Linked DNA regions of Kitasatospora sp. NBC_00315. The protein of the gene in region 1 interacts with the protein of each later gene in a pairwise test. Links are inferred from orthologs where the notes say so. Each region holds a gene or a part of one and is shown in the gene's direction. Other genes may lie near its edges.

Region 1 (7,496 bases):
GGTGGCGCTGAGCGTCGACCCGGCGGCGTCCAGCATCGGCTACCTGGTGTTCGCGTACACCGGCGCCGCCTTCGGCTCCACGTGGGCGTCGCGCCTGGCGCTCACCGCCGGGCTGGCGGCCGGCCCGCTCACCCTCTGGCGCTTCCCGACCGGCACCGCGGACGACCAGGGCCAACCGGCCGGGCCGCAGCACAGCGTGCTGCAGGGCCTGTTGCTGGCCGTGCTGATGTCCACCCCGTTCGTGCTCTGCTGGGCGTGGGGCCGGCTCACCCGGGTCCGCCGGGCGTACCTGGTCGAGCTGGAGGACCGCGCCGCGCGGCTGGAGCGCGAGCGGGACGCGCAGGCGAAGGTCGCGGTGGCCGCCGAGCGGGCCCGGATCGCCCGCGAGCTGCACGACGTGGTGGCGCACAACGTGTCGGTGATGATCGTCCAGGCCGACGGCGCCGCGTACGTCCTGGACAACTCGCCCCAGCAGGCGAAGGAGGCGCTCGGCACCATCGCCTCCACCGGCCGTCAGGCGCTGGTGGAGATGCGTCGCCTGCTCGGGGTGCTGCGGACCGCCGACACCGCCGACGAGTACGTGCCGCAGCCGGGCGTGGAGGAGTTGCCGGATCTGCTGGAGCAGGTCCGCACCGCGGGCCTGCCGGTCGACTTCTCGGCCTCCGGCGACGCCCGCGACCTGCCCCGGGGCGTCGAGCTGACGGTCTACCGGATCGTCCAGGAGGCGCTGACCAACGTCCGCAAGCACGGCGGCCCCGACGCCCGGGCCAGGGTCGCGGTCGACTTCGGCGACCGCGAGCTGGCCGTCCTGATCGAGGACGACGGACGCGGCACCACCGAGGAACAGCTCACCACCGGTGGGACGGACGGCCTCGGGCACGGTCTGATCGGCATGCGGGAGCGGGTCGGCATGGTCAGCGGCAGCCTCGACGTCGGGCCACGGCCGGGCGGCGGCTTCCGGATCCGGGCGGTCCTGCCCCTCACGGCCCTCAAGTAGCGTTCCATCACAGCCCGATCGACCGTCGGACCCTCGGCGCGGCGGCGTCCAGCAACAGGGAGACCCATGACCATCCGCGTGATGCTCGTCGACGACCAGGAGCTGCTGCGCACCGGCTTCCGGATGATCCTGCAGTCGCAGGGTGACATCGAGATCGCCGCCGAGGCGGGGGACGGCGCCCAGGCCCTGGAGGTGCTGCGGCACGCCGAGGTCGACGTGATCCTGATGGACGTCCGGATGCCCCGGCTGGACGGCGTGCAGGCGACCCGGCAGATCTGCCTGTCCGCCGACGGGGTCCCGGTGCCCGGCGCGCCGCACGTCCTCATCCTGACCACCTTCGACCTGGACGAGTACGCCTTCGCCGCCCTCAAGGCCGGGGCCAGCGGGTTCCTGCTGAAGGACGTCCCGCCGACCGAACTGGTCGCCGCCATCCGGGCCGTGCACGCCGGCGACGCGGTGGTCGCCCCGACCACCACCCGCCGCATGATCGACCGCTTCGCCGAGGTGCTGCCCACCCCGGGCGCCGCCCCCGGCGCCGCGACCCTCGCCCCGCTGACCGAACGCGAGCGCGAGGTGTTCCTGCTGGTCGCCCAGGGCCTGTCCAACAGTGAGATCGCCGCCCGCCTGGTGCTCTCCGAGGCCACCGTGAAGACCCACGTCGGCCGCATCCTCGCCAAGCTGGGCCTGCGCGACCGCGTCCAGGCCGTCGTCCTCGCGTACGAGGCCGGGCTGGTCCGGGCCGGCGCCGGCGACTGACCTCCCCCGGGGGCCGCCGGTCGCCGTAGACTGACCCCCACGTCCGGTACCCGCAGGGGACCGGAACGGAGAGTAAGGACGAACACCGAGCCGTGAGCACGTCCGCATCGTCTCGATTCCCCGACCCCTTCGGCTCCCCCGCCGACCCCGGGCAGCGCCCCGCCCGCCTGGCCGTCGGCGTGGTCGGCACCGGCCGGGTCGGGCCCGCGCTGGGCGCCGCCCTGCAACTGGCCGGCCACACGGTGGTCGCCGCCTCCGGCGTCTCCGCCGTGTCGCGCCGGCGCGCCGAGGCCCAGCTGCCCGGCGTGCGCCTGGTGACCCCGCCGCAGGTGCTGGCCGCCGCCGACCTCGTGCTGCTGACCGTCCCGGACGACGCACTGGCCGACCTCGTCGCGGGCCTGGCCGCGACCGGCGCCGTCCGCCCGGGGCAGCTGCTGGTGCACACCTCCGGGGCGCACGGGGTGGCGATCCTCGATCCCGCCACCCGGGCCGGCGCGCTGCCGCTGGCACTGCACCCCGCGATGACCTTCACCGGCACCCCGGTCGACCTGGCCCGGCTGGCCGGCTGCCCCTTCGGCGTCACCGCCCCGGAGGAGCTGCGCCCGGTCGCCGAGGCCCTGGTGGTGGAGATGGGCGGCGAGCCCGAGTGGGTGCCCGAGGGCGTCCGCCCGCTCTACCACACGGCCCTCGCGCACGGCGCGAACCACCTGGTCACCCTGGTCGCGCAGGCCGTCGAGCTGCTGCGGACCGCCGGGGTCGCCGAACCGGGCCGGCTGCTCGGCCCGCTGCTCGGCGCCGCCCTGGACAACAGTCTGCGGGCCGGCGACGCGGCCCTGACCGGCCCGGTGGCCCGGGGCGACGCCGGTACGCTGCGCCGTCACCTGGCGCAGTTGCGTACGGTGTCCCCCGACATCGATCAGGCGTACCGCGCGATGGCCCGGGCCACGGCGCAGCGGGCGGTCCGGGGCGGATCGCTCAAGGAAGAGTCGGCGGCGGCGCTGCTGGACGTACTCAACGAGGAGAGCAACTGATGGCGGGCAAGAACCAGCGCGGCGGGCAGCCGCTCAGGGCGACGAAGGTGCGCAAGGTCGCGCTCACCCACACCGTCGCCGACTTCGAGCCCGCCTTCTGGCCGGACGAGGAGCCGGTGGACAACGCGGTCGTGATGACCATGGGCGCCCTGCACGAGGGCCACGCCGCGCTGATCCGGGCCGCCCGCAAGCAGGTCGGGGCGGACGGCCGGGTGGCCGTGACGGTCTTCGTGAACCCGCTGCAGTTCGGCGCCGGCGAGGATCTGGAGCGCTACCCGCGCACGCTCGCCGCCGACGTCCGCCTGGCCGAGGAGCACGGCGCGGACGTCGTGTTCGCGCCGCTGGTCGAGGAGGTCTACCCGAACGGCGAGCCGCAGGTGCGGCTGTCGGCCGGCCCGATGGGCGAGCGCTTCGAGGGTGCCACCCGCCCGGGCCACTTCGACGGGATGCTGACCGTGGTGGCGAAGCTGCTGCACATCACCGACCCGGACTTCGCGTTCTTCGGGGAGAAGGACGCGCAGCAGCTGGCGATCGTCCAGCGGATGGTGGCCGACCTGGACTTCGACGTCGAGGTGATCGGCGTGCCGACCGTCCGCGAGGAGGACGGCATGGCCCGCTCCTCCCGCAACCGCTTCCTCTCCGAGCCCGAGCGCGAGCAGGCGCTCGTGCTCTCCCGGGCCCTGTTCGCCGGCCGCGACGCGGCGGCGCGGGGGCCCGAGGCGGTCCGCGAGGCGGCCTCGGCCGTTCTCGACGGCGCCGAGGGTGTCACCCTTGACTACCTCGCCCTGATCGACCCCGACGACTTCACCGAAGCGGCGGACGACTTCCAGGGCGAGGCGGTGCTGGCGGTGGCCGCGAAGGTGGGCCCCACCCGCCTGATCGACAACGTCCGCATCATCGTCCGCTAAACACGGTCGGAAACGACCCGGACCGGCGCCGTCCGGCCGGGACGACCCCCACCCACAGCCGTAGTGATGGCATGCACTCTCCCCCGGCCCGGCGGCCGGGGACACCCCCTGGAGGCGTGACCCGAATGCTCCGCACCATGCTCAAGTCCAAGATCCACCGGGCCACCGTCACCCAGGCCGACCTGCACTACGTCGGCTCGGTGACGGTGGACGAGGACCTTCTGGACGCGGCCGACCTGCTCCCCGGGGAGCTGGTCCACATCGTCGACATCAACAACGGCGCCCGCCTGGAGACCTACACCATCGCGGGCCCGCGCGGCTCGGGCGTCATCGGCATCAACGGCGCCGCCGCCCGGCTCGTCCACCCCGGCGACCTGGTGATCCTGATCGCCTACGGGCAGATGGACAGCGCCGAGGCCAAGGGCTACGTGCCCAGCGTGGTCTTCGTCGACGCCGACAACCGGGTCACCGGTTACGGCACGGACGCCGCCGAGGCCCCCGAGGGCAGCGGGCTGCTCCGCGGCGATCGGGCGTACGGTAACCCGGACACCGCCGCCCCCACGGCCGGTCGCTGAAGGAGCCCTTGAACGCCATGTCACCCTCACATCGCCTCACCGCCCCCGCCCCCGGCTGGACGACCACCACCGACGTCGTGGTGGTCGGCTCGGGCGTTGCCGGACTCACCGTCGCCCTCAACGTCCGCAAGGCCGGCCTGCGCGCCATGGTGGTCACCAAGGCGATGCTGGACGACGGCTCCACCCGCTGGGCCCAGGGCGGCATCGCCGCCGCCCTGGGCGAGGGGGACACCCCCGAGCAGCACCTGGACGACACCCTGGTGGCCGGCGCCGGCCTCTGCGACGAGGAGGCCGTCCGCACGCTGGTGACCGAGGGCCCCGAGGCCGTCCGGCACCTGATCGCCACCGGCGCCGCCTTCGACCTGGACACCGACGGCGAGATCCTGCTCACCCGCGAGGGCGGCCACCACCGGCGCCGGATCGCACACGCCGGCGGCGACGCCACCGGGGCCGAGATATCGCGCGCCCTGGTCTCGGCCGTGCGCAGCGACCCCGGCCTGGAGCTGATCGAGCACGCCCTGGTGCTGGACCTGCTGACCGACCCGGACGGCCACGCGGCCGGCCTGACCCTGCACGTGATGGGCGAGGGCCAGCGCGACGGCGTGGGCGCCATCCGGGCCCGCGCCGTGGTGCTCGCCACCGGCGGCATGGGCCAGGTCTTCTCGGCCTCCACCAACCCGGCGGTCTCCACCGGCGACGGCGTCGCGCTGGCGCTGCGCGCCGGTGCCGAGGCCACCGACCTGGAGTTCGTCCAGTTCCACCCGACCGTGCTCTGGCTGGGCCCGGAGGCCCAGGGCCAGCAGCCGCTGGTCTCGGAGGCGGTCCGCGGCGAGGGCGCGTACCTGGTCGACGCCGACGAGCACCGCTTCATGGTCGGCCGGCACGAGCTGAACGAACTCGCCCCGCGCGACATCGTCGCCAAGGCGATCACCCGGCAGATGCAGCTCAAGGGCGCCGAGCACATGTACCTGGACGGGCGGCACTTCGGCGCCTCGATGTGGGAGGAGCGCTTCCCGACCATCCTGGCGTCCTGTCGCTCGCACGGCATCGACCCGGTGACCGAGCTGATCCCGGTCGCCCCGGCCGCGCACCACGCCTCCGGCGGCGTCCGCACCGACCTGCTCGGCCGCACCACCGTGCCGGGCCTGTACGCCTGCGGCGAGGTGGCCTGCACCGGCGTGCACGGCGCCAACCGGCTCGCCTCCAACTCGCTGCTGGAGGGCCTGGTCTTCGCCGAGCGGATCGCCGCCGACCTCACCGCCCGGCACGCCGCCGGCGAGCTGCCGGAGCGCTCGGTGGACGTCGCGGCCGCCCGGACGGCGCGCGCCGTGCCGCTGCCGGCGCCGGAGGCGCGGGCCGAGATCCAGCGGCTGATGTCGTCCGGCGCGGGCGTACTGCGCTCGGCCGCCAGCATGGCGGCGACCGCCGCCGGCCTCGCCTCGCTCGGCGAGCAGGCGTACGCGCAGCTGGCCGACGAGAAGCCGGCCGACCCCCGGGTGGAGACCTGGGAGGCCGCCAACCTCCACCTGGTCGCCTCCGCCATGGTCGCGGCGGCCGCCCAGCGCGAGGAGACCCGCGGCTGCCACTGGCGCGAGGACTTCCCCGAGCGGGACGACGCGCGGTGGCGGCGCCACCTGGTCACCACCCTCGCCACCGCGAGCGGCACCCCCGTCAGTACTCCCGAGGAGCGGTAAGTCATGTCCCACACCCACGAGGAACTCCCGCTGGCCGACGCGAGCGGCGGCTGCGGAGACGGCTGCGCCTGCGGGGACGGCGACGGCTACGAGACCGGCCTGGACCCGCAGCTCGCCGAGCTGCTGGAGGAGGCCGGCCTGGACCCGGTCGAGGTCGAGGACGTCGCGACGCTGGCGCTGGCCGAGGACCTGGCCGGCGGCGAGGACGTCACCTCGGTGGCGACCGTGCCCGCCGACGCCGTCGCCACCGCCGACTTCACCGCCCGCGAGGCCGGCGTGGTCAGCGGCCTGCGGATCGCCGAGGCCGTGGTCTCGCTGGTCTGCGAGGAGGAGTTCGAGGTCGAGCGGCACGTCCAGGACGGCGACCGGGTCGAGGCCGGGCAGCTGCTGCTCTCGGTCCGGAGCCGCACCCGCGACCTGCTCACCGCCGAGCGCAGCGCCCTCAACCTGCTCTGCCACCTCTCCGGCATCGCCACCGCCACCCGCGCCTGGGCCGACGCCCTGGAGGGCACCGGCGCGGTCGTGCGGGACACCCGCAAGACCCACCCGGGCCTGCGCGCGCTGCAGAAGTACGCGGTGCGCTGCGGCGGCGGCGCCAACCACCGGATGGCGCTGTCGGACGCGGCGCTGGTGAAGGACAACCACGTGGTCGCCGCCGGCGGCGTGGCCGAGGCGTTCCGGGCCGTGCGGGCCGCGTACCCGGAGCTGCCGGTCGAGGTCGAGGTGGACACCCTGGAGCAGATCCCGCCGGTGCTGGAGGCCGGCGCCGACCTGATCCTGCTGGACAACTTCAGCGTCCCGCAGCTGAAGGAGGCCGTCGCCCTGGTAGCCGGCCGCGCCAGGCTGGAGGCCTCCGGCGGACTCACCCTGGCCACCGCGCGCGAGGTCGCGGAGACTGGTGTCGACTACCTGGCCGTGGGCGCCCTGACGCACTCCTCGCCGATCCTCGACATCGGCCTGGACCTGCGTCCGTAATCCCCCGTCCCAGACCCCTTCTAGCCGTTACGGGACCTCATGCTCCTCACCATCGACGTCGGCAACACCCAGACCACACTCGGCCTGTTCGACGGCGAGGACATCGTCGAGCACTGGCGGATCTCGACCGATCCGCGCCGCACGGCGGACGAACTGGCGGTGCTGATGCAGGGGCTGATGGGGTCGCACACCGCGGTGTCGGAGGCCAAGGTGGAGGGTCTGGCGATCTGCTCCTCCGTCCCCGCCGTGCTCCACGAGCTCCGTGACGTGACCCGCCGCTACTACGGCGACGTCCCCGCGGTGATCGTGGAGCCCGGTGTGAAGACGGGGGTGCACGTCCTGATGGACAACCCCAAGGAGGTCGGCGCCGACCGGATCGTCAACGCGCTGGCCGCCAACCACCTCTACGGCGGTCCGTGCATCGTGGTCGACTTCGGCACCGCGACCACCTTCGACGCGGTCAACGAGCGGGGCGACTACGTCGGCGGCGCGATCGCCCCCGGCATCGAGATCTCGGTGGACGCGCTCGGCGTGCGCGGCGCCCAGCTGCGCAAGATCGA
Region 2 (7,500 bases), 3.4 Mb from region 1 along the record:
GGCTTGCGAGGCGGTCCGTGAGGTGGGGATCGGTGGGGCCCGCGGGGCCCTCCTGACCTGGCATGCCGTCAGCTCCGACACTGGTCCCGCGCTCGAATGCGCCCCGTGTTTCGCGTTCCTCGGCCACCGCCATGCCCTCCGCCTCGCCGATCCATACCTGCCGGTCCACGGTCACGAAAGGGCCATGGACCTGGAGCCGACACTAGCGCTCGCAGGGGGCGCTCCGGGTGGCATTCGCGCAGGCCGAGGGCGAGATCGAGGGTTCGTGCCGAGCGGCCGGGGCAATTGCCCTGATATCCCTATCGGCCGATCATTCCATCAGATACCCTCGGCCCCTCGGGGCACAGTTGATCTTCTTTCTCCAATCACCCAACCCCCACGGTGCCACCGGGAGTCCGATGTCTGACGAGAACTCACTTCTCCATCCGTTCCCCCACCGTCGCAGCCCCCACGCCGCGCAGGCCGCCGAGCAGCACCGCACGTGGCTGCGGCGCCATCCGCTGCTGTACGGCGACATCGGCGACTCGCCCTACGCGCACTGGGAGGTGGTCGATCTCGCCGCGCTCGGCTACCCCGACGCCGGGCCCGACGAACTCGCCCTGGCCGCTGACCTGATGGGCTTCTACTTTCTCTTCGACGACCAGTTCGACGGCCCGCTCGGGCGACGGCCGGCCGAGGTCGCGCGGATCTGCGACCGCCTCGCCGGGATCCTGCACGGCGCGCCGCCCGACCCGGACTCCCCCGCCGAGACGGCGTTCGCCGACCTGTGGCGGCGCAGCACGCTCGGCATGCCCGCGCGCTGGCGGGCCCGCGCCGCGTACAACTGGGAGTGGTACTTCGCCAGTCACCCGGCCGAGGCCGCGGGGCGCATCTCCGAGAGACCGCCCGATCGCGAGGGCTACCTGGCCCTGCGACGGGGCACGGCCGCGATGGAGACCATCTTCGACATGATCGAGCGGCTCGGCCGCTTCGAAGTGCCGATGGCCGCCCATCACCACCCGGTGCTGCGTCAACTGCGGCAACTGGCAGCCGACATACCCTCGCTGAGCAACGACGTCCGCTCCTACCCGAAGGAGGCGCCGACCGGGGACGTCAACAACCTGGTGATGATCGTCCAGCGGGAGCGCGGCTGCTCGGCGCAGGAGGCCTGCGCCGTCGTCACGGCCGAGGCACAGCAGATGCTCGCGCGCTGCACCGAGCTGGTCGCCCAACTCCCCGAGAGCTACCGGGCGCTGGGCCTTGATCCGGCGGATCTGGAGCTCGCCGGGCGCTACGCGCAGGGCCTGACCGCCTGGCTGGCCGGCTACCTGCACTGGGAGTCCAGGACCGGGCGCTACCGGATGGCCTGAGCCGGCGAGCAGCCGGGCCCCGGCGGCGGACTCGCACTCCTCGGAGGTGAGCCGCCCCGGCCCGGCCACCCGGCCGAGACCCGCCGGCCCATCCGCGACGTCCGGCCGGCGGTCGACTGCGACGCGAGAGCGCCGAGCGGTAGAGGTACGGGTGCGGGTACGACCGAAGCGTCGGCCCCCGTCCGCACCGGGCCGCACCGGGCCGCACCGGGCCGCACCGGGCCGCACCGGGCCGCACCGGCGGGAGCGGGGCGGCGCCCTCACGTACCGGCCGTTCGCCGCGCCCGGGCGGCACGCACCGCCTGTTCGATGTTCTCCGGCGGGATCCGGACGCCCGAGGCGATCCGTCCGCCCGCCTCCCGGATCGCGTCCGCCGCGGCCTGGGCCCAGAGGTGCTCGATCAGGACGATCAGTGCCACCGTGCCCGGTTCCAGCAGTTCGGCGGCCTCCTGGGCGTCCTCGGGGCCAATCAGGGGCAGTGCCGCCCCGGCGTCCGGCACGACGCCCCGGAGGTGCTCGAAGTCGGCGAGTTCGCCGTAGGTCGCCTCCCCGTCGGCCTTCCGGGTGACCACCAGCGAGTCGATCACCCGGATGTCACCACCCGTGCTCAGCCTGCCGAGGGCCCTGGCCGCCTCGACGGTGATGGTCTCCTGCGGGAACGTCAGGACGAGCAGTTCGGCCGGTCCCATGCCGGACCCCCTTCCGTACGCGGTTCACCGCTCCGTGACGGTGCGTGACGGTCCACGGTTCCGGTGCGGTGATTGCCTGCGGTGATTCCCGTTCCGCGATTCACCTTTTTGTGGATACAAGCACACAAAGGTGTCGAAATGCCGACGCGCCGCACGCGGACGCGGGCCGCGGCGCCGGCTGCGCGCACCGTGGAGTCGGGGGCGACATCCCGCCCCCGTACTTCGACAAGGGAGAGCACAGATGGCCATCGCCGTTGACAAACTGTCCGATCCGGCGGTCCGCGCCCTGGTGGCGGCGATCAACGCCGGCGACCGCGACGCGTTCCGGAACACCCTGGCGCCGGACGCGACGATGTCGGACGACGGGAGCGAGCGCGACGTGGAGGACTGGACCGAGCGGGAGATCTTCGCGTCCCGCGGCCGCATCGACGTCCGCTCCGAGTCCTCCGCGGGCCGGGCGCTGATCGCCGACTACCGCAACGACACCTGGGGCGAGATGCGCACCGCCTGGCGGTTCACCGTCGACGGCGGGAAGATCACCCGGTTCGAGACCGGTCAGGCCTGAGCCGACGGGCCGAGGGGCCCCTGCCGAGCCTGAGAGGCCCCTCGACCCGGGCCCCCGGGCCCGGCCGGGCCCCTCAGCTCGCGGGCAGGCACTCCCGCACCGCTCTGATCAGGGTGCGCGAGCGGATGTCCCCCGTGACACCGGGCTGCATCCCGTTGGTCACGTACCCGAAGCCGATGCCCAGCTGCGGGTCGGCGAAGCCGAGCGAGCCGCCGCGCCCCGGGTGGCCGAAGCTCGCCGGCGAGGCCATCGGCGAGGTCGGGCCGTGCCGGAAGAAGCCCAGACCGAAGGTGGAGTTCACGATCAGTACGCGGTCCGGCCCGCTGACCGCCGGCCCCATCGCCCTGGCCAGCAGGTCCGGGCCGAGCAGCGGGGCGAGCACCTCCCCGGGCGCGCCGCCGTGCCGGTCGGCGGCGCCGATCAGCGCGGCGTAGAAGCGGGCCACCGAGCGGGCCGTGCCGATGCCGCCCGCGCCGGGGATCTCGGCGGCCTGCACGGCCGGGTCGTTGAGATCCACCACCGAGCGGACCGAGGCGAAGGCCCGGGCGGTCAGCGAGCCCCGGTCGCGGTAGGCGTCGACCACCGCCTGCTTGGGACGCACCCGAAGCCCGCTCGGCCCGCTCTGCGCCGCCTCGGGCGCGGGCAGGTCGACCAGTCGGCCCACCCTGGAGGCCGCGCCGGACGGCAGGCCGATCCAGAGGTCCAGGCCGTAGGGCCGGGCGATCTCCTCGGCGAAGTACTGGCCCACGGTGCGCCCGCTGACCCGCCGGATCACCTCGCCCACCAGCCAGCCGAAGGTGTACGGGTGGTAACCGTGCGCGGTGCCCGGCTCCCAGGCCGGCGCCTGGGCGGCGACGGCGGCGGCGGCCGGCTCCCAGGTGAGCACGTCCTCCAGGCGCAGCGGCACGTCCAGCGCGGGCACCCCGGCCTGGTGGGAGAGCAGCTGGTGGACGGGGACGGCGCCCTTGCCGGCCGCGCCGAACTCCGGCCAGTAGGAGGAGGCCGGCGCGTCCAGGTCGAGCAGACCGCGCTGGGCCAGGTGCAGGGCGGTGGCGGCGGTCAGGCCCTTGGTGACCGATCGCAGCACCTGGGCGGTGTCCGCCGTCCAGGGCACGGCGGGCGCCGGACGGCCGCCGACCTCGGGCCGGGCGTCGCCGCCCCAGAGGTCGACCACCTTGCGGCCGCGCACGTACAGCGCGAAGGCCGCGCCGAGCTCGCCGTACTCGCGGAAGTTGCGGGCGAAGGCCTCCCGGACCGGCCCGTAGCCCTCGGCCGTCTCGCCCCAGATCTCCACCACCGCGCGCCGCCTTCCACCGCCGACCCACCCTCGGACATCCGGCGGTCATCGGTGGATCCGATCATCCGACCGCCGCGTCGAACCCTAGCCGGGCCGTGCGGCGGACGCCGACTCGGTACGGTGACGGTCATGAGCGAGCACAGCACGGTTCCGGTCCCGGACCCCGCCGACCCCGCCGACCCCGCCGAAGAACTGCTGGACGTCGTCGACGAGCACGACCGGGTGACCGGACAGGCGAAGCGCGGAGAGGTGTACCGGCTGGGGCTCACCCACCGGTGCGTCTTCATCCTGGTCCGGAACCCGCAGGGGCGGATCTTCGTGCATCGGCGGACGGACACCAAACTGTTCGCGCCGGGGGCGTACGACATGTTCGTGGGCGGTGTGGTCGGCGCCGGCGAGACCTACCGGAGCGCGGCGGTGCGGGAGGCCGAGGAGGAGCTCGGAGTCCGGGGCGTCGAGCCGCGCCGGCTGTTCAAGTTCCTCTTCGAGCAGGGCCCGCTCTCCTGGTGGTGCGACCTGTACGAGGCCGAGTGGGACGGACCGGTCGCCCCACAGGCCGAGGAGGTCGCCTGGCACGACTGGCTGACCGGTGAGGAGCTGGCCGGCCGGCTCGCCGAGTGGGAGTTCGTCCCGGACGGGCGCGACGCCTACCGGCGCTACCTGGAGTCCACCGCGCCCGGGGACGCAGCCGCCGGCTGAACCGGCCGGCCCTGCCAGGACGGCCGCGCAGGGCGGCCTTCGGAGCGACCGGGCGGACCGGCCGGGCGGGCCTCAGCTGCTCGTGGGCCCGTCGCCGTCCCAGTGCGGGTGTTCGCGCACCGCCCAGAGCCGGTCCACCGTCCCGGTGCGCATCCCGCGCCGGGACTCCGGGTCGCGGACGGCCATCCAGACGTGCCCGGCGACCACCAGGCCGACGGCGAGCGCCAGCCAGTCGTGCACGAAGGTCGCGCCGGTGCGCCAGACCAGCGGCGCGAGGTCGGTGAACCACATCAGCAGGCCGGTGCCGATCATCACCAGGGCCGCCCCCGCGATCCAGGCCGCGTACAGCTTCTGCCCGGCGTTGAACTTCCCGGCCGGTCGACGCGGCACGCGGTGCAGCACGGCCGAGACCCACTGCCGGTCGTACGGGGCGAACCGGCCGAGTCGGGAGAGGTCGGCGCGCAGCGCGCGCGAGCCGAGACCCAGCAGCAGCGGGAGCGGGAGCAGCACCCCGGCCCACTCGTGCACGGTGACCACCAACCGGCGCCGGCCGACGAGTTGGGCGAGCGCGGGCACGTACAGACAGGCGGCCGTCGCGATGCAGATGAGCATCAGGGCGGCGGTGCCGCGGTGCACCCGGCGTTCGGCGCGGGCGAAGCGGGCCCGCCGGTCAGTCGGTCGGGGCATCGTCGCGCCCGTTGGACTGTCCGACCCAGGCGTCGACGTCATAGCCGTAGTGCTCCCAGTAGCCGGGTTGGACGGTGGAGGTCAGGGTGATGCCGGAGAGCCACTTCGCCGACTTGTAGAAGTACATCGGCGCGACGTACAGGCGGACCGGCCCGCCGTGCTCGTGCGTGACCGGGGCGTCCTGCATCCGCAGCGCGACCAGCACGTCGTCGCGACGGGCCTGTTCCAGGGTGAGGCTCTCGGTGTAGCTGCCGTCGAAGCAGCTGAAGCGCACGGCGGTGGCGTCGGGCCGCACACCGGCGGCGTCCAACAGCTGCGACAGCCGGACGCCTTCGAACGGGGTGCCCGGCACCCGCCAGCCGGTGACGCACTGGACGTCGTGCACGATTCGGGTCTGCGGCATCGCCTGGAGATCGGCCAGGCGGTGCGTGGCCGGCCGGTCGACCAGGCCGTCCACGGTGAGGGTGTAGTCCTCGGCCGTGCGGGTGGGCACCGAACCGACCACCGAGTAGTAGCGGAACCCGCCACCCGGCAGCAGGCCGGTCAGTCCGGTCGGGTCCTTCTCGCTGACCTTGGACACCACCGCGTCGGCGGCGCGCTGAAGGTAGGGGCCGGCGGCGACGCCCGCGACGCCCAGGCCGAGCATGCCGAGGATGACGCGGCGGCCTACGGGGGTACCGCGCTCGGCGGGGCTTTCGTTCACTCCTCCATTCGAGCAGGTCGGACGGCCCGGAGCCAGGGCCCGGCGGGAGACGTCAGGGTTTCGTCATCTCCGCCGGCCCGCCGGCCCGCCGGCCGCCGGTCTGTCCCGTGGTGCGAGGGGCCGGCACCGGACCGGACGGGCGTGCGACCGGACGGGCACGAGACGCGACAGGGCCCGGCGCGGGCCGGCCCTGGCAGGCGCACCCGGGCCGGCCGGGCGGCCGGATAGGGTGACGCCATGGCTTCCCGTACACCGCCGGCGGCGTCCCGGGCCGGCTCCGCGACCGCCGCGACCGCCACTGCCGCCGCGGACCGGCCCCGGCGGCGGCTCAGTGTGGACGAACGGCGCGAACAGCTGATCGCCGTAGCCCTGGAGCAGTTCAGCCTCCGCCCGCCGGAGGAGGTGTCGATCGACGACATCGCCGCGGCCGCCGGGGCCTCCCGCCCGCTGGTGTACCACTACTTCCCCGGCAAGCAGGCCCTGTACGAGGAGTCCCTGCGCCGGGCCGGGCAGGAGCTGGCTGGACGCTTCGAGGAACCCGCCCGCGGTCCGCTCTCGGAGCGGCTGCTGCGCGTGATGGGCCGCTACCTGGACTTCGTGGACAGTCACGGCCCCGGCTTCTCGGCCCTGCTGCGCGGCGGCTCGGTCGCGGCGAGTCCGGGGACCAACGCCGTGATCGACCAGGTGCGGCTGGCGGCCCACGACCAGATCCTGCTGCACCTGGCGCTGCCCGCGCCCAGCGCGGCCGTCCGGCTGGCGGTACGGGCGTGGATCGCCACCGTGGAGATCACCTCACTGGAGTGGCTGGCCGAACGCTCGGTACCGCGTGAGGAGTTGCAGCTGCAGCTGGTGCAGGGGTTCATCGCCTCGCTGGTGCTGACCGTCGCCCGGGAGCCGGCGCTGGCCGGCGACCTCGCCGGGTACTTCGCCGACGAGCGGCCGGACGGGCCGGCCGGGCAGCTGGTGAGCCGGCTGGCCGACCTGTTCGCCCGGCCGGACCTCGCCGAGGCCGTCGCCCGGCTCGCCGCGCAGCCGCCGGCCTGAGCCCCCGGCGCCCCGGCCCCGGTGGCCCGGCCCCGGTAAGCCCTTGGTCACCTCCGGTGGTGCGTCCGTCCCGACCGGCCCGGTCACAGCGGTCACCCCGGTCACGGCGGGCACGACCGGTCACGGCGGGGAGGACCGGGACGGGTGGGGCGGCCGGGCCGGTCAGCACCCCGCCCGAGCCTGTTCGGCTTCAGCTGGGCGGGCGGTGTCTGATAGAAATTGAGCGCATCTCAGACGATCACCGAACGCAGTAGAGCGGGGGGCTCGCCACCATGACCCAGGACGGCTACACCGACGGGGAGGTGGCTCCGTTCGCGGCCGCCGAGCAGGCCTCCGCGACGCTCGGCGCCCTTGCCGAAGCCCTGCTCGACGGGCGCACCACCCGCTACCCAAGCGCTTCGCTGACCGTCCTGCTCGGCGCCGCGCACCCGGCCGCCGAGTCCCTGTTCGGGATCGGCCTCGCCGAG

Evidence for each region. Proteins that work in one complex are often made in the same cells at the same time.
Region 2: the proteins of panC (region 1) and OG823_RS05770 interact in binary tests that used the Escherichia coli proteins (3 or more experiments, as listed by UniProt). The link is inferred for Kitasatospora sp. NBC_00315 from one-to-one orthologs.

Annotation. Positions count from the first base shown.
Region 1 is NZ_CP108025.1:4,766,016-4,773,511, reverse strand. The notes cover bases 1,752-4,737. They hold panC (pantoate--beta-alanine ligase), read left to right. Parts: upstream 1,752-2,783; coding sequence 2,784-3,692; downstream 3,693-4,737. Other genes in these bases: OG823_RS19600 (L-aspartate oxidase), read left to right, coding at 4,285-4,737; panD (aspartate 1-decarboxylase), read left to right, coding at 3,818-4,267; OG823_RS19615 (Rossmann-like and DUF2520 domain-containing protein), read left to right, coding at 1,846-2,784; OG823_RS19620 (response regulator), read left to right, coding at 1,752-1,753. Also shown: OG823_RS19625 (sensor histidine kinase), read left to right, coding at 1-997; more of OG823_RS19620, read left to right, coding at 1,064-1,751; more of OG823_RS19600, read left to right, coding at 4,738-5,961; nadC (carboxylating nicotinate-nucleotide diphosphorylase), read left to right, coding at 5,965-6,936; OG823_RS19590 (type III pantothenate kinase), read left to right, coding at 6,976-7,496. UniProt on the Escherichia coli protein: Catalyzes the condensation of pantoate with beta-alanine in an ATP-dependent reaction via a pantoyl-adenylate intermediate.
Region 2 is NZ_CP108025.1:1,373,219-1,380,718, forward strand. What follows is about bases 2,825-5,814. They hold OG823_RS05770 (NUDIX hydrolase), read left to right. Parts: upstream 2,825-4,029; coding sequence 4,030-4,599; downstream 4,600-5,814. Other genes in these bases: OG823_RS05765 (serine hydrolase domain-containing protein), read right to left, coding at 2,825-3,900; OG823_RS05775 (cytochrome b/b6 domain-containing protein), read right to left, coding at 4,672-5,286; OG823_RS05780 (molybdopterin-dependent oxidoreductase), read right to left, coding at 5,270-5,814. Also shown: OG823_RS05745 (AAA family ATPase), read right to left, coding at 1-64; OG823_RS05750 (terpene cyclase), read left to right, coding at 399-1,349; OG823_RS05755 (DUF6325 family protein), read right to left, coding at 1,610-2,038; OG823_RS05760 (nuclear transport factor 2 family protein), read left to right, coding at 2,280-2,603; more of OG823_RS05765, read right to left, coding at 2,677-2,824; more of OG823_RS05780, read right to left, coding at 5,815-5,932; OG823_RS05785 (TetR/AcrR family transcriptional regulator), read left to right, coding at 6,227-7,033; OG823_RS05790 (hypothetical protein), read left to right, coding at 7,306-7,500.